DNA from 3 places in the Acinetobacter larvae genome. Region 2 is predicted to be linked to each of the others. Evidence: predicted binding sites of a transcription regulator. Region 2 holds the regulator's gene; each other region holds the start of a gene.
The links. Region 2 encodes PhoB, which activates phosphate uptake and scavenging genes when phosphate is short. Its sites were predicted from a motif close to TGTCATNAANCTGTCATAA; they were not measured.
Positions count from the first base shown of each region.

Region 1: BFG52_RS03600 (inorganic phosphate transporter) is a predicted target of PhoB. The motif match lies at 4,238-4,256, and genes of this name have one in related genera.
Region 3: BFG52_RS06920 (porin) is a predicted target of PhoB. The motif match lies at 2,619-2,637, and genes of this name have one in related genera.

Region 1 covers NZ_CP016895.1:811,473-819,800, forward strand. Annotated here, with positions in the region: gene metH (methionine synthase) at 14-3,709, opposite strand; gene BFG52_RS03600 (inorganic phosphate transporter) at 4,301-5,926, shown strand; gene BFG52_RS03605 (hypothetical protein) at 6,099-7,616, opposite strand; gene BFG52_RS03610 (rhomboid family intramembrane serine protease) at 7,752-8,328, opposite strand, start outside.
Region 2 covers NZ_CP016895.1:3,709,798-3,718,125, forward strand. Annotated here, with positions in the region: gene glmU (bifunctional UDP-N-acetylglucosamine diphosphorylase/glucosamine-1-phosphate N-acetyltransferase GlmU) at 1-69, opposite strand, end outside; gene BFG52_RS16370 (phosphatidylglycerophosphatase A family protein) at 113-589, opposite strand; gene thiL (thiamine-phosphate kinase) at 606-1,526, opposite strand; gene nusB (transcription antitermination factor NusB) at 1,536-1,985, opposite strand; gene ribH (6,7-dimethyl-8-ribityllumazine synthase) at 1,990-2,460, opposite strand; gene ribBA (bifunctional 3,4-dihydroxy-2-butanone-4-phosphate synthase/GTP cyclohydrolase II) at 2,471-3,592, opposite strand; gene BFG52_RS16395 (DMT family protein) at 3,842-4,180, opposite strand; gene BFG52_RS16400 (SDR family NAD(P)-dependent oxidoreductase) at 4,382-5,215, opposite strand; gene BFG52_RS16405 (TetR/AcrR family transcriptional regulator) at 5,465-6,151, shown strand; gene phoB (phosphate regulon transcriptional regulator PhoB) at 6,371-7,081, shown strand; gene phoR (phosphate regulon sensor histidine kinase PhoR) at 7,092-8,328, shown strand, end outside.
Region 3 covers NZ_CP016895.1:1,571,864-1,580,191, forward strand. Annotated here, with positions in the region: gene BFG52_RS06915 (D-amino acid dehydrogenase) at 1-1,164, shown strand, start outside; gene BFG52_RS06920 (porin) at 1,401-2,486, opposite strand; gene BFG52_RS06925 (phosphatidate cytidylyltransferase) at 2,917-3,867, opposite strand; gene BFG52_RS06930 (lysophospholipid acyltransferase family protein) at 3,864-4,511, opposite strand; gene BFG52_RS06935 (undecaprenyl-diphosphatase) at 4,816-5,415, opposite strand; gene BFG52_RS17150 (hypothetical protein) at 5,563-5,709, opposite strand; gene ybaK (Cys-tRNA(Pro) deacylase) at 5,715-6,185, shown strand; gene BFG52_RS06945 (hypothetical protein) at 6,287-6,643, shown strand; gene BFG52_RS06950 (hypothetical protein) at 6,829-7,290, opposite strand; gene BFG52_RS06955 (CTP synthase) at 7,516-8,328, shown strand, end outside.

The sequences.
Region 1 (8,328 bases), 840 kb from region 2:
GCTGTGTTCTGGTTTAATTGACTGAATCATCTAAGTTTGGTGCTAACCAGCGTTTGGCTTGAGTCATGTCCCAGCCTTTACGTGCCGCATAATCTGCCACTTGGTCTTCTGAGATTTTACCGACATTGAAATATTCACTTTGTGGCAAGCTATAGTAGAAACCACTGACACTGGAAGGCGGCCACATTGCAAAGTTACTGGTTAATTGCGTACCGATTTTTTCAGTAGTGCCGAGCCAGTCAAATAATACCGCTTTCTCGGAATGTTCTGGGCATGCCGGATAACCTGGTGCTGGACGGATCCCGACATATTTTTCTTTGATCAGCTCTGCATTGCTGAACTGTTCGTCAGCTTGATAGCCCCAAAATTCTTTCCGAACTCTTTCATGTAAGTGCTCAGCAAAGGCTTCAGCAAAACGGTCAGCTAAAGATTGGACCAAAATAGCACGATAGTCATCACCTTGCGCTTTATAGCGATGTGCCATTTCTTCTGCACCAAAGATCGATACAGTAAAACCGCCAAGATAGTCTTGGGCATTAGATTCTACTGGTGCAATGAAATCAGCCAGTGAGTAGTTGGCTTTACCAGTGACTTTATCGGACTGTTGGCGTAAATGTTGGAAGCTATGACAGATCTGTTGTCGTGTTGCATCATGATAGACACTGACACTATCTGCACCTGTGCGGCTGGCGGGCGAAATGGTAAAAACCGCACGCGCATCAAAGCGTTGCTGATGAATAATATCGTCTAGCATCTGTTGCGCTTGTTGATACAAATCTTGTGCTGCCTCACCAACGATCTCATCTGCTAAGATTTGGGGGAATTTACCGGCGAGACTCCACGAAATAAAAAAGGGTGTCCAGTCAAAATATTCAACCAGACGTGCTAAGGGATATTGCCTGAGCACATGAACGCCAGTAATTTTAGGGATAGGGGGCACGTAGGCATCCCAGTCAAAACTAAAACAATTGTTGATGGCTTCGGCATAGCTGAGTTTGGCGGCTTTGGGTTGTTTTTTGGCAAGGCGCTCACGTACTTTGGCATATTCTGCACGATGATCTGCAACAAATTTTGGTTTCATTTCTGTAGACAATAAGGTGGTTGCCACACCGACTGCTCGAGAGGCATCTGCTACATAGATCACTGCATCATTTTGATATTGAGGGTCAATTTTCACGGCAGTATGTGCTTTGGATGTGGTTGCACCACCAATCAATAAGGGAATGTGCATGCCTTTACGTTGCATTTCTTTGGCAACAAAGACCATCTCATCTAGCGAGGGGGTAATCAGTCCAGAAAGCCCAATAATATCAACTTTTTCATCAATAGCGGTTTGCAAGATTTTTTCAGCAGGAACCATCACCCCTAAGTCGACAATATCATAGCCATTACATCCTAATACTACGCCAACAATATTTTTACCGATATCATGCACATCGCCTTTTACCGTTGCCATGAGTACTTTGCCTTTAGATTGTCCCGCAGTTTTTTCGGCTTCAATATAGGGGTTTAACCAAGCTACGGCTTGTTTCATAACACGTGCCGACTTAACCACTTGTGGAAGGAACATTTTTCCAGCACCAAATAGGTCTCCCACCACATTCATGCCTTCCATGAGTGGTCCTTCAATCACATCTAAGGGGCGTTTTGCCTGTAAGCGTGCTTCTTCAGTATCGACATCGATATATGTTGTGATGCCTTTGACCAAAGCATATTCTAAACGTTTTTCAACCGGCGCATTACGCCATGCAAGATTTTCTGTTGTTTTTTGCGTAGCACTTTGCCCACGATATTGTTCTGCAATATCGAGTAGTTTTTCTGTCGCCTCCTGACCGCTTTCACCTTGTTGCCGATTAAGGATGACATTCTCGACCGCATCTTTAAGATCTTGGGGAATATCATCATAGATGGCTAACTGACCCGCATTGACAATTCCCATGGTCATGCCGTGCTGGATGGCATGATATAAAAACACGGCATGGATTGCTTCACGCACTGGCTCATTGCCACGAAATGAAAATGAAACGTTAGATACCCCACCAGAAATCATGGCATTTGGCAGATTTTGTTTAATCCAGCCAGTTGCTTCAATGAAATCGACTGCGTAGTTATTATGTTCCTCGATTCCCGTTGCTACAGCAAAGACATTTGGATCAAAAATAATATCTTCCGATGGATAGCCAACATCATTGACCAAGATTTCATAAGAACGCTGACAAATTTCACGTTTACGTTGCGCAGTATCGGCTTGTCCTTGTTCATCGAATGCCATCACAATGATTGCTGCACCATATTGGCGACATAAACGGGCTTTATGAACAAATTCGTCATAGCCTTCTTTTAGGGAAATTGAATTCACAATAGCTTTCCCTTGAACGCATTTTAAACCAGCCTCAATAATTTCCCATTTCGAAGAATCTATCATGATTGGAACGCGTGAAATATCAGGTTCAGAGGCGACTAAATTTAAAAAATGTACCATGGCATGCTGTGAATCAAGCATCCCTTCATCCATATTGATATCAATGATTTGTGCACCATTTTCAACTTGTTGACGCGCTACATCTAAAGCTTCAGCAAAGTTTTCTTCACGGATCAGACGCAGAAATTTTTTAGAGCCCGTGACATTGGTTCTTTCACCGACATTAACGAACAGAGAATCTGGGTAAATATTAAAGGCTTCTAAACCACTGAGGCGACAAGCTGTTTGAGTGGGTGGGATTTGGCGTGGTTTGATGGTTTTTAACGCTTGATAAATAGCAGCAATATGTTCTGGCGTGGTCCCACAACATCCTCCCGCCATATTGATCAAGCCACTCTCTGCAAACTCTTTGATGAAAGCTGCGGTTTGTTGTGGTGTTTCATCATATCCGCCAAAGGCATTGGGAAGACCCGCATTGGGGTGTGCAGAGACAAAGACATCTGCGATATCGGCAATGGTTTTGACATGTGGGCGCATGGCATCGGCGCCGAGAGCACAGTTAAAGCCAATCGACAGTAAATCTGCATGGCGTACCGAGTTCCAAAAGGCTTCAGCCGTTTGCCCTGTAAGGGTACGACCCGATGCATCGGTAATGGTGCCTGAAATCATTAAGGGGAGTTCACGACCAATCTGTTGGAAAACTTCTTTTACTGCAAAAATAGCCGCTTTACAGTTGAGTGTATCAAATACAGTTTCAATCAAGATGATGTCTGCGCCACCTTCTATCAGTGCATGACAAGCTTCAATATAATTGTTTTTGAGTTCATCAAAATGAATATTACGAAAAGCAGGGTCATTGACGTTTGGGGAAATGGAACAAGTACGTGACGTAGGTCCTAGTACACCCGCAACAAAACGTGGTTTTTCTGGACTACTGTATTTTTCACATGCTGCTTTGGCTAAGCGAGCCGCTTCACGGTTGATTTCAGCCACCAAATCTTCCATATGGTAATCAGACATCGAAATACGTGTCGCATTGAAACTATTGGTTTCGATTATATCTGCACCCGCGGCTAAATATGCTTCATGAATATCTTGAATAATATCGGGTTGTGTGAGAACCAAAAGGTCATTATTGCCTTTTAAATCATAAGCCCAGTCCGCAAAGCGTGTAGCACGATAATCTGCCTCGTCGAGCTGATGGCGTTGAATCATTGTACCCATTGCACCATCAAGAATTAGAATTTTTTCAGTGAGTAATGTTTTTATGGTGGCTAAAATAGACATGAATCACCTCGAAAAATGGGCAAATATAAATCAGGCTTCATAGTAGCAGAAAGTAGCAGAAAGGGGCTCAAAACCTATGTTCAATTGTCATGCTTTAGACTGCCTCTCATGCTGGCGCTTCAGTTCGAATCATGGCGCACAAGCTGCAGTTTTACCAGCGGTTCATGTGGTGTAATCAACACCACATGAATATCTCACTTGTGTATTGGCTAAATGAAATAAAATATTTGCACCTTGTCACTAAATTTCTGAAAAATATTGATATTTTTAGAATAATTGCTTTAAATTAAATTGTTTAAAATTTCATCAAATTGTCATTTGCTGCGTTTAAAATAAGCGTTTGAGATATATCGTTACATCAACTTAAATAAAATATTTCAGATGAATGGGGAAAAAATCACAGATTAAAATGGTTGAAAATATATTATAAGCTTATGAATTTTAATGTAAATTAAAACCCAACTAAAATACTAGATTTTATCTTCTTTCGCAATAGAGGCAGAAAAAAGGCTTCTCTTGTGACAGCTTTGTCATATAATTGTCATAATTTAATTTAACAATAACTGGATTTTGATCCACTTAGCCGTCTGCATGAATTCACATATTCCTCCTGCTCCAGATACTGCAACAAGTGTTCCATCCGTTAAATCAACGAATGTTCATGTCCCGACACCAAAATTTTTTATTCCAGTGTTTGTGACTTTGATTGTTGCAACGCTGATTTATATTGGGGTGCAAATAAGTACAGATCTTGCACATGTACCACCATTAAGCCTGTATTCAGTGATTTTATTGTCTACAGCATTGTTCATTGCTCTAGGTTTCGAATTTGTTAATGGTTTCCACGATACAGCCAATGCTGTTGCTACAGTAATTTATACCAACGCCTTACCTGCACCTGTTGCAGTGATGTGGGCTGGCTTCTGTAACTTTTTAGGGGTTATGGTGGCGAGCGGTGCAGTGGCTTATGGCATCATTGCGTTGTTGCCTGTTGAATTGATTATGAACGTGGGCAGCGGTGCTGGTTTTGCTATGGTTTTTGCCATGCTGATCGCTGCAATTATGTGGAATCTAGGAACCTGGTTCTTTGGGATTCCAGCTTCAAGTTCTCATACCCTGATTGGTTCTATTTTAGGCGTGGGGATCATGAATTACTTGATGCATGCAGGCAGTGGTGCCAGTGGTATCGACACGGACCAAGTTTTAAAGGTGGGTAAAGCTTTATTATTCTCTCCACTCATTGGTTTTGCTTTTGCCGCAGTACTCTTTATTTTGGTTAAAAAAATATTTAAACGCCAATTAGAGCTGTTCCAACCGCCAGAAGGAAATAAACCGCCACCACCAATTATTCGTGCCATTTTGATTTTCACCTGTACTGGGGTGAGTTTTGCACATGGTTCAAATGATGGGCAAAAAGGTATGGGACTGATCATGCTGATTTTAATTGGCTTAGTTCCACTGGCTTATTCATTGAATAAAAATTTAGAACAATCCCATTTACAAGGTTTTGAGCAGCTTTCTCAGCAAGCCGCGGTGGCGATTTATGCTGAACATGAAAAGTATTCTGATGAGAAAGCACGTCAAATTTTAACGCAATATATTCAAACCAAACAAAGCAATGCTGAGGTTATTCCAGCACTGGCGAGTTTGACAGACCATTTAGGTGAACGTGTTGCAAAGTATGGTGATCTCAAGCAAATTCCAGAGCAAGAAGTCAATAGCATTCGCAATGACATGTATTTGAGTACCACAAGCTTTAAACGCTTAGAAAAAGAGCAGTTATTACCTGCAATGAGCGATCAACAAAAGCACGTCATCCGTGATTATCGCAAACATCTTGATGCCTTCTTACAATATATTCCAACTTGGGTAAAAGTTGCGGTTGCTTTGGCACTGGGACTTGGAACCATGGTGGGCTGGAAACGTATTGTGGTAACTGTTGGTGAACGTATTGGTAAACATCATATGACTTATGGTCAAGGCATGTCTGCTGAGCTGGTAGCAATGTCAACAATCGCTGCTGCAGATGGTTTCGGAATGCCTGTTTCTACAACCCATGTCTTGAACAGTGCGGTTGCAGGGACGATGGTTGCCAATAAGTCTGGATTGAATTTTAATACGGTGAAAACTATTTTGTCGGCATGGGTCTTTACTTTACCGGCAACGATTTGTTTATCTGGCGCATTATATTGGCTATTTTTACATTTATTTGTTTAACTATTTTTGAGTTTTTTGAGTTACGGTATTTGATTGAGTGATCGATAGGGTCTAGTGACCTAGCTTCACTTACTCATTTACGTGTGATGCTAAAAATGAAGTCCAATCCAAAAAACGCATGCTGAGATTGCATGCGTTTTTTTGATTGTTCATGGTCTGTAAGGTAGCGTATTTAAAAGGGAAGTTTCTCACGTGCTAGACCATATACAGCCGCAGCACTTAAAGCACTGCGTGCAAGATATGCCACTCGCCATAAACCACCATGATTGGCATTGTCTGAGATGAGCTCCAAAGGATGGGCTAAGTTATGTTTTGGGTTGGCACTAGATTGTGGGTTGCTTAGATCATGAACCCACAAGGCAGCCATGAGAGCGTTGGTGGTATCGGGGCTAAAAGCCTCCACATCAAACAAAGCCGCCCCTCTAAATGCTGCTTTTAACAACGGATTTTTTGTTACGGAATGGGTGGTGGTCGAAGGTGCAATATTGATACTGACCAGATGTCCTTGTTGCCGCGCCACAATAGCACGCCACTGTTGAATGCGTTTTGCCAGTGCGTAATTTGGACCTTGTTCAATCACTAGACAATCTGCAATACCATAGCGCTTGCCATTATTTGCAGTAATCAGTTGATTGGAATTTTGTTTAAACAATTTTTTAAAGCTCAGCCGAGATAGATTATTGCACAGCAATTTTTCGATACGCGAACGTTGTAAATATTTTTGTTGTGTTGCATCGATAATATCTTCGGCGATTGCATAGATATCGGTGGGTGTACACATATACATTAAGCTGCTATCTGGTTTGACTTGGCAGAGCTGTTGTACGATTTGATCCATTGCTATAGACAAACGTACATGCTTTTCACCATCTAAATAAGCAATTGCTGCCAGATCTAAGCGATGCGGTTGCTGTTGTAAATACTGAATAATTTCAGGTGTATCGGTCAGTAAATTGACCCCTAAATGCTGCGCAATATCTGGATCTTGTGCAGTCAATGCTGTAAAGCTTGGGGCATAGAGTGTGGCATTTCCTGCTTTAACCGTGGCGATTATGCGCTGCCATACTTTTTCATTGGCCAGATCAAGTGCAATCACATTGGCTTTCCATTTACATAGCCAAGACAGTGGTCCTGCCTCAGACCCAGCACCCATTAACACAATATATCGTTGCGATAAATCTAAGCATTCTGGGTGGTCGATGACCCATTGTAAAGCTTGGGCATGACCCGCTTCGATAATACCTTGCGCTTGCCATTGTTCCAGTTGCTGAGTGAGGGCTTTTCCACGTAATTGCTGACCTTGATAGGGCACGTACCAATCTATTTTTTGCTGCTGATCACCAGTTATTTTGATGTGTTGTAATGTACCTGTGCGCGGGATTTGCATGAGTTGTTCGAGTGGATATTGCTTAGCATCTCGATGAAAATAAAAACTTTGTTGTGCTTTTTCTAAGCCTTGTTCAGCAATTTTAATGGCATGCTCATCATGTTGAATAGCGTGTTTTAGCAGTTCTTTAAAATAATATGGATAATGTTTACGCCATTTTTTTTCTTGGCTGACCTGTGTTGCACAGCGTTGATCAATATTGGCAAAGGCTGCAGCGATAATATCTTTGCCAACTTGAGAGCTAGTTGGTTTTAAACGTTCTGGATGAATAGGAAACTGAATACCGTCTAATAACTGCGTCATAACAATGTGCTCATCATTTTAAAATTTACTCAAACCCCGCTTAGTATCAATGCTATCGTTATTTTTTACTTGGCATTAACTACCAAAATGCTGGGTGGTTTGGAGGAGTCAATTTTAGTCTGATGTGCGTTAGGCTCAACCGCCAGTGAGCTGCTTGATAAAATGCGGTAGTAAATTGGGTTCTAGTAATAAGGTCACAATTACGCCATAGGCTGCGCCCCATAGATGCGCGCTATGATTGATATTATCGTTGCCACGACGACCCGCCCATACGCTATAAGCAATATATAACACTGCAAAAATAATGGCCGGAACAGGGATAAAAAACACAAAAATCATATGCCAAGGTTTAAATAAAATATAGGAAAACAAGACTGCCGATACAGCGCCAGATGCACCTAAACTCGCCCAATGACTGTCATTTTTATGCTGTATATAACTGGGTAATATTGCAAAAATGAGCGCGCCTAAATAAAACAGTACAAAGCCCATATTATAAAAAAATTGACGGTAAAATATCTCAATAATACTGCCAAAGAAATAGAGCGTAATCATATTAAACAACAGATGCGTTGCATCTGCATGGACGAAACCGTGGGTAATAAAACGATCATATTGACCACGTTGCATTGCGGGTGGCCAGAACCTCAAACGTGCCTTAAGCTGTGGAGACATAAATGCAGCAATAGAGACAATTAAAGTGATAATAATG
Region 2 (8,328 bases):
TACTTTAGGCAAAGCAGAACGCATTCGCGTTCCTTTACCCGCCGCAAGTATAATCACACTTATCGTCATAACACACCTAGTTCTCAAATTGAGTTATTCTCAACAACTATTACTAACTAATTGAAATATATAAATACAAGACAATGCATAATGCTGCCCATATACCAGCAATTACATCATCAAGCATAATACCGAGACCACCAGCAACTTGGCGATCCACCACACCAATCGGCCATGGTTTCCAAATATCAAATAAACGAAAGAGGGAAAAGCCTATCAGCAGCCATGCCCAACTCATTTGATTGATATATATTAAAGGTAAAAATGTGATGGATTGACCGGCAAATTCATCCCATACGATACGACCATCATCGTGTACGCCCATGAGCTCGGCACTTTTACCACAAATATAAATTCCCAACACCGTCATGATGAGTATCAAAAGCAGGGCAGGATAGTAGCCAAGTGCCATAAAAATAGGCACAAAAAGTAAGGCAAAGAGAGAGCCAAAAGTTCCTGGTGCTTTGGGCGCCAAACCTGATCCAAAACCAACGCCACAAAATACAATACAGCGTTGTTGCCACGTCATGCGCTGCCAATTTATTTTATTCTGATGCAAAGTGCTGATATCCGTTTAGTTTTAATGATTGTGCTTGACCTTGATACATAAATTGCAACTGGGGTTGCGCAATAATCTGACCAATCACTGTGGTTTGTACATCGGGGTGTCGTTGCAGAAGTTTTTGATAATTTTCTTTGGATAGGGTGAAGCACAATTCATAATCATCCCCACCAGTCAACGCATATTGCCACTGCTCGACTAAAGGCAAGGCTTGCACGCGTGTACTCAAAGGTAACTGCGATAATTCTATACAAGCACCGCAATGTGATGCTGTTAATATATGTTGCAAATCTTGGGCAAGACCGTCAGAGATATCAATCATGCTATGGGCTAAACCATTGAGCTGCTGTCCCAATACACAGCGTGGGGTAGGGTAATCCAAACGTTGTTGTAGGGGATCACCCAAATGCTGTAAAGCAAATGCAGCATCACCCACCGTTCCACTGACAACAATCAGATCACCCACTTGTGCATTGGATCGCGTCACAGCAGTTTGCGGTGCAACCCAACCAAGTGCAGTGACACTAATGGTTAAATGCGGGCTTTGTGTGGTATCACCACCAATTAAGCTGACGCCATAGTGTTCACAACAAGCATAAAGCCCATCACTAAAGCCTTGTAACCATGCGTGATCAATACTTGGCAAACTCAGTGCCAACAAAATGCTATGTGGTGTGGCAGCCATTGCTGCGATATCGGAAAGATTCACCGCCACACTTTTCCAACCCACAGCATGTGCTGCTGTATCGGTTGGAAAGTGCCGCCCCGATATCAGTGTATCGGTACAAATCACCAATTGTTGTTGTGACGGTGGCTGAATCACAGCCGAGTCATCACCTATGCCTACATCGACGGCGTGTGGCTGACGATTGAAATAGGTCTCGATAATAGAAAACTCAGCCATTGCAACTCGTTATTTTGCTTGTTTCTTTTCGGCTTCACGTAGGCTCTCAGCCAAACGATCTAGCACGCCATTGATATATTTATGGCTATCGGCACCGCCGAAATATTTAGCCAATTCAATGGCTTCATCCAATACCACACGATAGGGAATTTCAAGATGCTGTTTTAGTTCATAAGCACCGAGGCGCAAAGTTGCTAACTCTACACCATCTAGTGCAGCGAGTTCGCGATCTAATACCGGTACCAATAGCGCATCTAATGCGTTATGTTCAGCAACCACTTGCGTCAGCAATTCGTGATAATAGTTTAAATCAACCTTATGCATATGATTTTCGGCACGGGTACGCGCTTCAATCGCATGAACTGGGTTATGGCTCATTTGCCATTCATAAATACCTTGTACAGCAAAACGACGTGCTTTGCGTTTTGCTGCGTAGGCTGCTTGCAGAGTCTGCGACATGTTTTTAAATCGCCTTTAACAAATTAACCATTTCAATTGCAGTCAATGCAGCTTCGCTGCCTTTATTGCCTGCTTTTGTACCCGAACGTTCAATGGCCTGTTCGATACTATCTGTTGTGAGTACACCATTGATGACCGGTAGACTATATTCTAAACCAACCACGCCTAAACCTTTGGCGCATTCACCGGCAACAAAATCAAAATGCGGTGTGCTACCACGGATCACCGCACCTAGTGCAATAATCGCATCATACTGACCTGATGCTGCAAGTTTTTTCGCCACAACAGGCAACTCCCAAGCACCTGGGGCATGCAGTACAGTGATTTGCTCATCTGCCACACCATGACGTTGTAAGGTGTTGATGGCACCATCCAACAAATGTTCCACCACAAAGCTATTAAAACGACCAACTAAAATCGCATAACGACCTTCGCTGGCATGATGTAGAAAACCTTCTATACGGCGAATCGCCATAGCAACCTCTTTATTTCTCAGGAGTTTGATCTGCGGTGACGTATTCCACCACTTCTAAGTTAAAACCAGATAAGGCATTGAAACGTAATGGCGAGCTTAATAGCTTCATTTTTTCAACGCCTAAATCTCTTAAAATCTGTGCACCAACCCCAATGGTTTGATATTGATGTGATAGTGCAGCATTGCTCTTGGCAACTTTCGGTTGATTGTGCTGTTCAAGGGCAGGACCCAAGTCTGACAATTGACCTTGCCCAATCCAGACCAATACCCCACGCTCACTTTGTGCAATATGATGCAATGCCTTATCTAAATCCCAAGCGACTGCACCATCGGCTTTATGAATCTTTAATAAATCACGCACTGGATTAAAACCATGTACCCGAACTGTGGTCACACCTTGACTGGGTTGACCTTTGACCAAAGCCACATGAACACTCGGATTACCCAGTTCTTGGTAGCGGTACATTTCAAAAGCACCATAATCTGTCTCGATATGTTGTTGATCGATACATTTTACAGTTTGCTCATTGGTCATCCGATAATGAATTAAATCTGCAATCGTGCCAATTTTAATACCATGTTTTTCTGCAAAGATTTCTAAATCTGGACGGCGTGCCATGCTGCCATCTTCTTTGATAATTTCACAAATGACGGCTGCTGGCTCAAGACCCGCCAAACGTGCTAAATCGCATCCCGCTTCAGTATGTCCCGCACGATGCAACACGCCACCAGGCTGTGCCATCAAGGGAAAAATATGTCCTGGCTGTACAATATCACTGGGCTTCGCATGTGCTGCGACCGCGGTACGAATGGTATGAGCACGTTCTGCTGCGGAGATCCCCGTACTAATACCTTCTGCTGCCTCAATAGATAAAGTAAAGTTGGTGCCATGCTGTGCACCGTTGGCTTCAACCATCAATGGTAAATTTAATTGCTGGCAACGTTCTTTACTTAAGGTCAAGCAGACCAAACCACGCGCGTGGGTAATCATAAAGTTAATATCTTCTGGGCGAACATGCGTGGCAGCAATCACGAGATCACCTTCATTTTCACGATCTTCGTCATCCATGAGGATAACCATCTTACCTGCACGAATATCTGCGATTAACTCTTCAACAGTATTAAGCGCCATCAATCTTCACCTTTGACTCAATTAACGGTAGACGTTTCAGCACATCTAGTGCGCTATAGTCTACCGCGTTTTGGGTTATTTTGCCTATGCTTATCGTAAGCTGGGAAACAATTTGCGAGAGATCATTTCTAGACTTTTTTGCGGCGCGATAAAATCTTCAATGCTGTCACCTTTAAAATCAACCTATACCGTTTCAAGCATTACTCTAAACCAATATTCTAAACCAATGCGCTCGACATTGCGCATTGGTTAGCCTTGACTCCTAAAAACAAAATATACACACCCCAATAAACATAATCCCGCCCAGACATAATCCAACTTAAACGGCTGCTTAAACCAGAGTAACATGAAGGGGACAAATACAATTAATGTAATCACTTCTTGGCTGATCTTGATTTGCCCCATGGACCATTGTGCCTGTGCTAACATCCGCGTTGCAGGAATCATAAAGCTATATTCAAATAGAGCAATACACCAGCTGAATAAGACGGCTTGCCACCAAGGCGCATCATGTAAAAATTTGAGATGCCCATACCAAGCCAAGGTCATAAAACAATTGGCAATCACTAACAATAACAATGGCAGCATTTTATGACCCAAATAAGTTAGCTGAAAAAGGCAAATAAACTAAGTTCTTTTAAGAGATAAGATTATCATTTTTAAAAATTAAAAAATCTGCCAAAACAAAAAAAAGCGGATGAATCGGAAATCCGCTTTTGGCTTGGTTGAAATAAAATCAACAATTCAAATATTTATGGTTTTGATACGGTATATGGTTTTGAGCCAGTTTTAAGCTTTGGTCAATTTACCCAATAAAGTAATAACATCTTGATAACGTGTTGGTAATACCCGTTGAATCACATCAATCATTTTGGCGTCATTACCAATTAATAACCGTGGTTTTTCAGCTTTTACGGCTTGAAGTATTTCATTCGCGGCTTGTTCTGGTGGTGTACGCAATAACTTATTAAAAGACTTGGCAGATTTATGTGGATTCATGCCCAGACTCCGTACACTGTCATTGGTTTTTGCTGCATTGGCAATATTGGTACGAATACCACCAGGATGGACACAAAGTGCGCTCACCCCACAGTTTTCCATGTCCAATTCAATACGCAGAGATTCAGTAAAACCACGTACTGCAAATTTAGTCGCATTATAAGCCGACTGAGTCGGTTGTGCGACCAAACCAAACAAACTTGAAATATTAATAATATGCCCATCACCCGTTTTTTTAATATACGGTAAAAATTCTTTGGTGCCATAGACTACACCCCAGAAATTAATATTAAAAATCCATTCCAACTCTTCGTAGCTCGCGCCTTCAACTGTCGATCCTAGCGCCACACCAGCATTGTTGAAAATCATATTCACAGCGCCATGATCGGCTACAGTTTGGGCAGCCCATGCCCGAACAGCATCACGATCTGCAACATCAAGTTGCTGATAAGTCACGTGTACTGCACTATCCTTAAGTAATTCTGCAGTTGCTTCCAAACCTGCCAGATTGACATCACTTAAAGAGAGATGACAGCCTTGTTTTGCCAGTTGTAATGCCAATTGTTGACCTATACCAGAGCCAGCACCAGTAATTGCAGCAACTTTGTTGTTAAAATTTTTCATAGTATACCTTTGATAGCGATCCGCTACGCTTGAAATGAGCCTGATGTACGAGCTTGTTGTTGCAACTATAATTTTGACAACAAGCATTGTCAATCCAAAAAGATAGTAGCGCACGTCAGCTAAAATCAGCATTACATTCAGACTGCATCTGCTTGCTAGGCAGCAAAGCAAAACGGATGAAAATTAGGTTTTATGTGTTGATATTGCTAATATGGCATGGATGATCCTTCAACCTGATCCAACTCGACCATGACTCAACAAGATTCCTCACTCAGCCCAAACACGCCAACTGCAACACCGAAAAGTAAAGAGCGGCAGTTCAAAGGTTTATCGCTTAGCGAGCGGAAACGGTTACGACGTGAAAAACTGATTCAAGCGGGAATAGAAGCCTATGGTCAACATGGCTTTTTCTCTGTCACTGTCAAAGATATTTGCCAACAAGCACAATTAACCGAACGCTATTTTTATGAGTCCTTCAAAAAGAGCGAACAGCTGTTCCAATGTATTTTTTTACAATTGACAGAAAAGTTACAAGATACGGTGCTGCACGCCATACAACAGCATCGCGGTGATCATCTCGGTATGATTCGTGCAGGACTCGATGCTTTATTTCGTTTGCTCATGCAAGATCCACGGATTGCCAGAATCATTTATGTGGATGCCATGCTGGTACAAGAATTACATAATCAAGCTACGCTACGGGACACCATGGCGCGATTTGATCAAATGATTGAAGCGCTCATCAATACAGGACTACCAGATAGCGCCTTAGCACCACACCATATCTCACTTATGGCAACCGGTCTAAATGGCTATGTCACGCAAATTGCGGTACGCTGGGTGATTGGTGGTCATCAATATGCCATCGAGGATGTGGTCGCATCTTGTGAAGTAGTTTTTATGGCGCTTTTTCATCAACTTCAACAGCAACAGTAAGCAACACAACAAATAGCCGCACTATAAAAACAAAGTATCCAGTCCACGGCACTACAATAGCGTTTTAGGCAAATTTTGCAGTTTGATGACCGTGCTTTGTCACAAATGATTGCAAAAATGCTGGGATTTCAGCTTTTGCAATGATATTGTCATAATTAATCTTTGTAATAAGCCTGTCATAAATATAAACAGCCTACTGTACTTAAAGGATATTACGTTGTGAAAGATGATTACATTTTAATTGTAGATGACGAACTTCCGATTCGAGAAATGATCCATACTTCTTTGGATATGGCAGGTTTTCAGTGTCTACAGGCAGAAGATGCCAAGCAAGCACACCAGATCATTGTCGATCAACGTCCAGCACTCATTTTACTCGATTGGATGTTACCCGGTGGCATTAGCGGTGTAGACCTATGCCGCCGTCTAAAACGTGATGATAACCTATCAGAAATTCCAGTCATTATGCTGACAGCACGCGGAGAAGAAGACCATAAAGTACAAGGTCTCGATGCGGGTGCAGATGACTACATGACCAAACCCTTTTCCACCCGTGAACTCGTCTCACGCATCAAGGCGGTACTGCGTCGTGCCAATGCCTTAACAGGTGAAAAAACCATTGATGCCAATGGCTTAATTTTAGATCCCGTCAGTCAGCGGGTCAGCTTTGGTGACAACATTCTCGATATGGGACCGACAGAATACCGTTTATTGGCATTCTTTATGACGCATCCAGAGCGTGCTTATACGCGTGCCCAGCTACTTGACCAAGTTTGGGGCGGTAATGTATACATTGAAGATCGTACCATTGACGTACATATTCGTCGCTTACGTAAAGTGCTTGAACCTTATGGTGTAGACCGTTTTGTACAAACTGTACGTGGTACAGGCTATCGTTTCTCTACTCGCGCAGATGTTGCACTAGGTTAAAACTGACTTCATGTATGAGCCTTATCCGGTCCCCGAACTAGCGCGTGACCATAAAAAATCACGCTATAGCAGTTTAAGGACATTTGCTAAGCAAGATCTCAAACTGCTTGCTTTTCTTTTGATTATTGCCGCTTTCATTGGCTATGGAACAGGTTACTTTCTGCTCTGTGCCGTCTTTGCTTTTGCTGTATTTTTCGCGTTTCAGCTCTATTCACTGTATTTGGTCAATGAATGGATTTCCAATCGTCCCTATGAGGTTCCACCCAATTTAAATGGGATATGGGGAGCATTATTATTCAATTTTTATCGAGCGCAGCGCCAAGAACGGGTTGTACAAGCCGAAATGGTCGGTTTAATTGACCGTGCACAAAGTTCTTTGGTGGCATTGGCGGAGGCAGTGGTCCTCACAGATGAGCTGCATCAAATCGAATGGGCCAACCCTGCGGCTGAAGCGTTATTGGGTATTCAAGCCTTAGATCGTGGACGTAATCTGCTCACCATTTTACGGCATCCACGTTTTATCGAGTATTTTAGTCATATCGATCAATATCCCGATGGTATTCGCGTCAAGCTCTCCATTGAAGATGAAAAATATGTGCAAATTAAATTGACCCGTTTTGGTAGCGAAAGTTTGCTATTGGTGGCCTATGATGTCACCCGAATGCAAAACCTAGAGCAAATGCGTAAAGATTTTGTCGATAATATTTCCCATGAGTTACGTACTCCCTTGACCGTGCTCAGTGGTTATATTGAAACCTTTACTGATCAAGAAGATATCAGCCCACGCTGGAAACGTGCTTTTGATCAAATGCAATCTCAAACACGGCGCATGAATGCTTTGGTCAATGATTTGCTCTTATTATCACGTTTAGAAAATGAAAAGCAGATTCCTAAAAACCAGATCATCGAAATGCCCAGTTTGATGAATCAATTATTTGATGATGCCCAAGCCTATAATGCCGATTATGGTCATACGCTCAACTTAGAAATAGACAGTCATTATGATTTGATTGGTTCAGATATGGAAATTGCCAGTGCGTTTAGCAACTTAATTACCAACGCGATCAAATATACCCCGAAAGGTGGCAGTATTACCATTGGTTGGCATGATGATGGTGAACAGGCTTATTTTAGTGTTGAAGATACTGGTATAGGCATTAACCCCAAACATTTACCCCGACTCACTGAGCGTTTTTATCGGGTAGACAGTGCCAGAAGCCGTCAGTCTGGTGGCACAGGTTTAGGTT
Region 3 (8,328 bases), 1.6 Mb from region 2:
TATGTGGCAATGGAAACCTCTTTTGCCAATGGCGGGCAGTTATCTGCTTGTAATGCTGAGGTGTGGAATCAGAAGTCTACGGTGATCAAGGGACTAAAATGGATGGCGCAAAAAGATGCACCGTTGTTACTCAACCCCAGTTTTAGTGTACAAAAATATAGTTGGCTTATCGCTTTCTTAAGACATATCAAAGATTATCAAGCCAATACCTTAGAAACGGTACGTTTGGCTTTATTGGCGCGTGAACGTTTATTTGCAATAGCAGATCAGGAAGGTATTGATTTCGATTTAGAAAAACGCGGCATTCTACATTTTTTTCATAATCAGCAAGATTATGCGGTGGCAAGCAAAGTCAACCAGCTGTTGTGTCAGGGAGGATTACATCGTTATGCTGTCAGTGCTGAGGAAATAAAGCAGATCGAACCTGCCTTACAGCAAAACTATTACGGCGGTTTTTATTGTCCAGATGATGCTACCGGGGATATTCATAAATTTAGTGTGGGCTTGGCAAATGCCAGTCTAAAATATGGTGTTCAATACCGTATGGGATGGCAAGTACAGCACATTGCGCCTGATTCTCAGCAGATCAATTCTCAGCAGATCAGCCTGACACTACAACCCAGTCCGGAACATGTGGCTGCTACTAGCCAAGACCTAGAATATCTACATGCCGATGCCATTGTCGTTTGTGCAGGTGTGGAAAGTTATCACTTGGCACAACAGTGCGGGGATCGGGTACAGGTTTATCCAGTCAAAGGCTATTCAATTACCATTCAATTGCAAGATCAACAGAGCATTGCTGCTGCGCCGTGGGTGAGCTTATTAGATGAAGGTGCTAAGATTGTGACTTCTAGACTCGGTCAACAGCGGCTTCGGGTGGCGGGTACAGCTGAGTTTAATGGTTATAATCGAGATATTCGCGCAGATCGTATACAGCCACTAATTGATTGGGTGAATCAACATTTTAGGGTGTCGACCGAGCATGTTATTCCATGGGCAGGATTAAGACCGATGATGCCCAATATGCTGCCTGTAGTGGGTAAAGGTAAACAAAGGGGTATTTTTTATAATACAGGGCATGGTCATTTGGGCTGGACTTTATCTGCGGCAACAGCCGTGATGTTGGCACAAACGATTGCTCAACATTATCCGGCCCATACTTAATCCTGTGCTTGCATAGATATATTGGATCGGACAATCTGAGGAATAATGAACTGGGAATAATTAAATCAGCTCAATACCCGAATGCAATTAACCAGATGAGACAAGGTACGAGATGATATATAAGACCAGATATAAGACGATATAGCAGACAAAAGGATATATAAATATATAAAATGATAAAAATGCCCATAAAACAGTATGGGCATTTTTAATATGCTGTTTATTGCGAGCGTAGATTAGAAACTGTAAATCATCCCTACACCAAATACAGTTTTCTTATCATCTTCTTTCAGCCAGTTACGTTTTTGTTGAGCCAATACTGCATAAAAACGCCCTTGTTTATTAAAGTTATAATCAAGACCTACACCATATTGGTCAATTTTACGGTCATCTTCATCCCATGATGTCTTAGCAGATTGATATTGACCTTTGACGGCCCAAGGTGTGCTTGGAACACGGTAAGTTGCTTGTAGAACCCAGGCTTTTTCATCCAAAGATGCCGCTGAAGTTTTTAAACCCAGTGCTTTTAATTGATCTTTAGACGGAGAATTGGACGGCTCGGTATATTGGTATAAAGCACCGAGAGTTAATCCATCGACACCTATTTTGGTTAAATCCCAAGAGGTGGTAAAACGATAAGAATCTGATTCAATTTTGTCTGAGATATCAGAAGCATTATATTTACCTTGCACCCCGAAGTTACCGGCAATTGCAACGTTAAAACCAGCATCTTTATTGTCATAAACTAAAGATGTTGCTACGCCACTACCAAAACCATTACGTTTTTTGGTGGTATATTTTGAGCTGTTGTCCTCACCCATCTCAGCCATTACATTAAAGCGTAATGGAATAGGGAGGAGGTTTTTGTCTGATTCAAAACCAATAGCGTTTTTTAAGCGTTCTTCACCATACATGGTTTTGGTAATATCAAGGTTGGTGTCATCATTGAAGATGTCTTGGTTATCGCCTGCAATGGTTTTAAGGTATGAGTCAAAATAACCTGCTTTTACTGTACCGATATCTTTAAACTTTAAGCCTAAATAACGGTTACGTGCGCTTAAGTCCGTATCTGAACCTGAGCCATCTGTAGAGATAGACCATTCAGCCAAGTACACAACACCGATATTATCAGTAAGTTTTTCTTCCCCTTTGACCCCAATACGTGAAGCATTTGAATTTAATTGTGTTTGGTCATTGCCTTTAAAATCATTGTTATCGACTTGATTCAATGAAACGTTTAATTTTCCATATAGTGTAGGCGCTGCATGCGCTGCGCTAAAGCTAATTGATGCAACTGCTGCAGCGAGTAGCACTTTTTTCATTGGGTTCTCTCCAAAAACATGTCCAAAATGGCACGAGCCTGATGTAATCAATATTGAATAAACGAAAGCTTGTGGCGCTTACTCAACTTGCTAAGCAGTATCTGCAAGTTATGTGACGTAGCGGTGAACTTTCGATGACAGTTTGATGAAATGAAACGTGAAAAAATGATGTCTAGTCTTGAAATAAGTGAGGTCTTTTTGTATTGCACAGCAGCATATGCCTTAAGCGTTTTCTAGTTTTTGATCCAATCTGGTTTTTGATCCAATAAGGTTGCGAATTCCTCAAGTTATGAGGTATGCCTACCAATATGCCTATAAACTATCAATGTGCCTATAAATAAGTATAGGCACTATCTGGAAAATAAGGCGTATTTAAATGAAGGGGCTGGATGCTGATTGAGTTTGCACAATCAGCTTTGGTCGTAGCGGTTTAGTTCCACCAATAACGTAAAATATGGAAGAAAATGGGAGCAGAAAAGCAAATGGAGTCTATTCGGTCCAGCATGCCACCATGACCATGGATTAACTGCCCCCAATCTTTCACACCACGATCACGTTTAATCGCAGACATAACCAAACCACCTAGGAAGCCAAAAATACAAACAATAAAACCGATTAACGCTGCTTGCCAATAATTAAAAGGTGTTAACCAGTGCATTGCCACACCCAATAAAGTCGCTAAGGCGATCCCGCCAACTAAGCCTTCGACTGTTTTAGAGGGGGACAGTGTTGGAGCAACTTTATGTTTCCCAAATAGTTTTCCGCAGACATATTGCAATACATCGGAGGTCTGTACCACCATGATGAGCCAAATCGCTAACCAGATTTTTTCTCCAGTAAAACCTGTGAGTTTGAGATTTAAAATAGCTGGAACATGCGCGATACAATAAACACAAACCATTAATCCCCATTGGATTTTGGCACTGCGTTCTAAAAAATGCGTAGTATCTTCTTGCTTTAAACTGGCAATTGGTATCAATAAAAAAACATAGAGTGGAATAAAAATTGAAGCCATTCCATACCAGTCGATATAAACCAGATAATATTGATAAGGAATAACAAAATAAAAACCCACCAAGAGTGGGAAATAATCGCCACGTCGTGTGGGTAGTAAACTAATAAATTCACGTAAAGCAAAAAAGGAAATAATGCCAAATAAAATAATAAATGCGATTTTACCTAAGAATACTGCGGCTGCTAAGACGATGAGCATAACCCACCATGCATTAATTCGTGCATTGAGATTATCTATGACGGCTGAGCTTTTATTGTTTTGACTATTATTTTGACGTTTTTTAAGAATATAACCTACGCTTGAGGCAAATACTAAAATAGCGGCAAAGATGGCAAAGAGTACGTAACTTTGATGTAGATTATTCATGCTTGATGCTCAATATCTTTTAGTTTCAGTAGTTGCGCTGCAGCGTGGTCTAAAAATGCTTGTTTATCCATGTCGAGCGTTACGGTTAAAGGCTCACCAAAAATAACCGTGGAGAGTAGGGGGAGAGGAATAAAAGAACCTTTGGGCATCACACGTTTTAAGTTGGAAATCCAAACGGGGATAATTTCGATATCTGGGAATTGTTGATGAAGATGGTATAAGCCACTTTTAAACTTCAGCAGATCGACATCATCTTCTAAGTTGCGCGTGCCTTCGGGAAAGAAAATAATTGAAGATCCTTCGCTCAGTACGGTTTTAATCGGTGCTAAAGGGTCGGATAATTCACTATTTTGTTGACGCTGGCGTTGAATGGTAACACCACAAAAAGTATCTTCAATTAAAAAACGTCGAAAACGATCTTTAGCCCAGTAATCTGAAGCTGCAATAGGGCGTGTTTCTTTGCGAATGGCTTTGGGCAGTGATGACCATAATAAGATAAAGTCAATATGGCTATTATGGTTGGCATAATAAATACGTTGTTTGGGTTCGGGTTGACAGCCGACCCACATACTGCGTGCACCCGTAATAAAACGTGCACTGCGTCTGGTTAAAAAAGCAATAAAACGTGCTAATGATTGACTCATGACGTTATGTTTAGGAGCTGCTTTATCTTTGCTGTCCCTAAGGTTGGAATGAGAGCTCACAGCAATATCCTATGATGTGTATTATAAAATTTAAATGATTGTAGCATGTAGATATATTTCTAAAAATTATTTTAGTATGTATGGCAATATGTCGATGGGCTTAATATTGTACCGTAATTTTAGCGTGTTGAAGCTGTATATATGTTCTAGGGTGGCTGCTTAAACGCTTATACTTAAACCCTTATAAAAGCTAGCTGTTCAATGGCTCTGTATTGTTCCAATATAGAGCCATGACGAGATGTGTTTATTTAGATAGCCAGCCCCGATGAATAAATGGGCGAAAAATAAGGTGGTAGATATAAAGGCTATAATGCATGATTGGTCCTTGGCAATATGGCCAAACATAATGCACCACATAACTACAGCATGCAGTGACCATTAGTGCACCGAACATATCAAATGGAAAGTGTACGCCAACATAAATACGTGACCACGCCATTAGAAAAGTCGTTGCACCAAGTATAATGGCAATGGCATATTTTTTTGCCAATAAAAAACTAAATAATACCGAACTAAATATCAACATATGGTTGCTTGGAAAAGAATAGGTTGCCGCGTGTTCGATGAGGTTTTGCCCAACACCTAAAACAAAAGGTCTAGGATGTGGATAAACTAAAGAAATCAAATAACCTACCAAGAGGGCAATAGCACAATTGATCATGGCTTTTAGTGCTAAAGATTTCTGCGTATATTGTCCAAATGCCCAATAAGCCAATAAAAAAATCGCCAGCAAATAAAGCGTATCTTTTGCCAGAAAAATGGCTAAATGAATATCAAAATTTGAAGCGCTAATCGGTGCATTGATATATTGAAAAAGTGTGATATTGAGGTGTTCGAGCGACATATTTTCCCAGCAAGGCATAGTAAAATAGTCCCGTATTATAGCCATGCGCCCAGCTTTATCTTGTATCACAGCGAGAATATTACAAAAATATTAAAATTTTGCTTATTTTGTCGGCATATTGCTATTTTAAGTCTATAAGTTAGCCAGTTACTGTGCGTTATCTCTTAAAATTTGTGCATTATTCCAGTGTATAAGCGGTTTTTTATCACAAAATATAAAATCCATCTCAGTTAAAAACTTGCTCTGTTGTACCAGCCCGATTAGCATAATGCTGCGTTCAACTTTTAATTTCATTGATTATGACCCCTGCATGTAAGTTTTTAAAAACACAAAAAATCGATTTCAGTATTCATAGCTATGAGCATGATCCGCAGGCAAAGAACTTTGGTTTGGAAGCGGCTGAAAAGCTTGGTTTGGCCATACATGAAGTTTTTAAGACCTTATTGGTCTGCGATGATAAACACTACTTTGTGGCGATTTTGCCTGTGGCACATCAGCTGAACCTAAAGAAAGTCGCTGCAGTTTTTGCCCGTAAAAAAGTACAGATGGCTGAACCCAAAGATGCAGAACGTTTAACAGGGTATTTAGTCGGGGGGATTAGCCCTTTTGCTCAAAAAAAGCGTTTAAAAACGGTGATATGCTCTAGCGCAGCTGCACTCGATAAGGTCTATGTCAGTGGTGGAAAAAGAGGTTTAGACATCGGACTGAAACCAGATGATCTCATCGCGGTATTGGGTGCTCAATATGCCGATATCGTAGAGACCCCATAAACTTACTGAGGCTGTGATTGTTAAATTGTTAAAAAACTCTGCAATAGCCAAATACTGTCACAGCCTAATAAACAGTATTATGCTCAATAAAAATGTGAAATATGATGAAAAAAATAGTATTGATGACCTTGATGAGCGTGCTAAGTTTTCACGCTTATAGCCATGATGATCGTGAAATGTGTGAAAATTTAGCGATTCAAGCTGAGTGGATTATGATTGCGCGGCAAAGTAATACCTCACAACAACAAGTTTACGATATCGTTGCTGAAGCGCAACATGGTGGCGAACACGGTGAAATGTTAAGTGATGTGATTAGAGCTGCATATGCGCTGCCTATTTTTAAGTCGGATCAGGAAAAACAATTGGCAGTCAAAGGTTTTGGTCGGGAAGTGCTGCAATCTTGTATGGATGATGATGAGTTTGATGTGCCAGATACAAGATCTGCTACAGAGCTTTAGTCTACAAGTCGGCATTTTAGCCTGTGAACTTTCCTCTCATTTAAAGTGTTTATTTAAATAAAGTGTTTATTTAAAATTTTAAAGATATTTCCCAACTAAAAAGCGATATATCACTGACATATCGCTTTTTATTTTTGCCAGAACTACTGATCAAGATCGTTTTGACGTCACAGCACAGGCTTAAGTTAGTTTTTTAATGCTGGGGTTGCCGCAGCAATGGCAGCGGCAACAGCATCATCTTCTGATTGTGCTGCGCTAGATTTAGCCGTTGTACTGCTATTTTTGGGTGCAGCAGTAGCTTCTTTGTCTTTGGTATTTTCTGTTTTTACTGTAGCTGCAGGGCTATTATTTTCATTGCTAGCAGCCGGTGGCGTTTGTTCAATGCTTGGCTGTGCTGGTTGCGCGTGTTGTTCTGGCTCATGTTGCGTGCTTTCACTTGGTGCTGGCGTAGCAAGAGGAGCAGGCTGTTGTGGCTCAGTGCTGGTATTGCTGGCATCTACACTATTTAGATTTTGGAATTCAGCAGGTGCAGTTTGCTCAGTTTGCGTTTCGGTTTGCTGTTCTTCTTTCGGCGGCTCTTTTTTAACACATGCAGCAACTAAAAGTGTGGCTGCGATCACACCGCAGAGTAAAAGTTTGTTATTCATGGCGACTCTTACATGGTTCATCAAAAATTTCATTTATTATAGCAGTAAAATTAAAGATAAAAATCATTGTCTTTAGTGAAAAGAAATAATCGGGAATGTTGATAAAATAACCGATTGTTTGCAGTTATTTGAATTGATGCGCTTTGACTTTGCTTTATAGGGGCATAGTAAAGTAAAATTGCGCAACATTGTAAGCCGATTCGGCTCGATTGTACGAGAGACTCAATGACCCATTTTATATTTGTCACTGGCGGTGTGGTTTCATCACTAGGTAAAGGTATTTCAGCTGCTTCTGTTGCCGCTCTTTTAGAAGCCCGTGGATTAAAAGTTACCATGGTTAAAATGGATCCATATATTAATGTCGATCCAGGGACGATGAGTCCTTTTCAACATGGTGAAGTCTTTGTAACAGAAGATGGTGCCGAAACTGATTTGGATTTGGGCTATTACGAACGTTTCTTACGTCATGCCAAAATGACCAAACGCAATAACTTTACATCTGGTCGTGTATACCAAGATGTACTCAATAAAGAGCGTCGTGGTGATTACTTGGGTGGCACAGTTCAGGTTATTCCGCATATCACAGACAATATCAAAGAACGCGTGCTTTTAGCTGGTGAAGGCTATGATGTTGCGATCGTTGAAATTGGCGGTACGGTTGGCGATATCGAGTCTCTACCCTTTATGGAAGCGGTACGTCAGCTCTTGGTTGAGCTTGGTCATAAGCGCAGCATGCTTATGCACTTGACTTTATTGCCTTATATTCGTTCTGCTCAAGAATTAAAAACTAAACCAACGCAGCACTCAGTAAAAGAGTTGTTATCGATTGGTATTCAGCCCGATATTTTAATCTGTCGTACTGAGCATGAAGTGGATGCTGAAACGATCCGTAAAATTGCATTGTTTACCAACGTTGAAGCTCGTGCGGTAGTGGTTTGCCAAGATGCCAAAACAATTTATCAGATTCCGCGTACTTTCTATGAGCAAGATGTTGACGATTTAATCTGTGAACGTTTTGGTTATGCTGATGCACCAGAA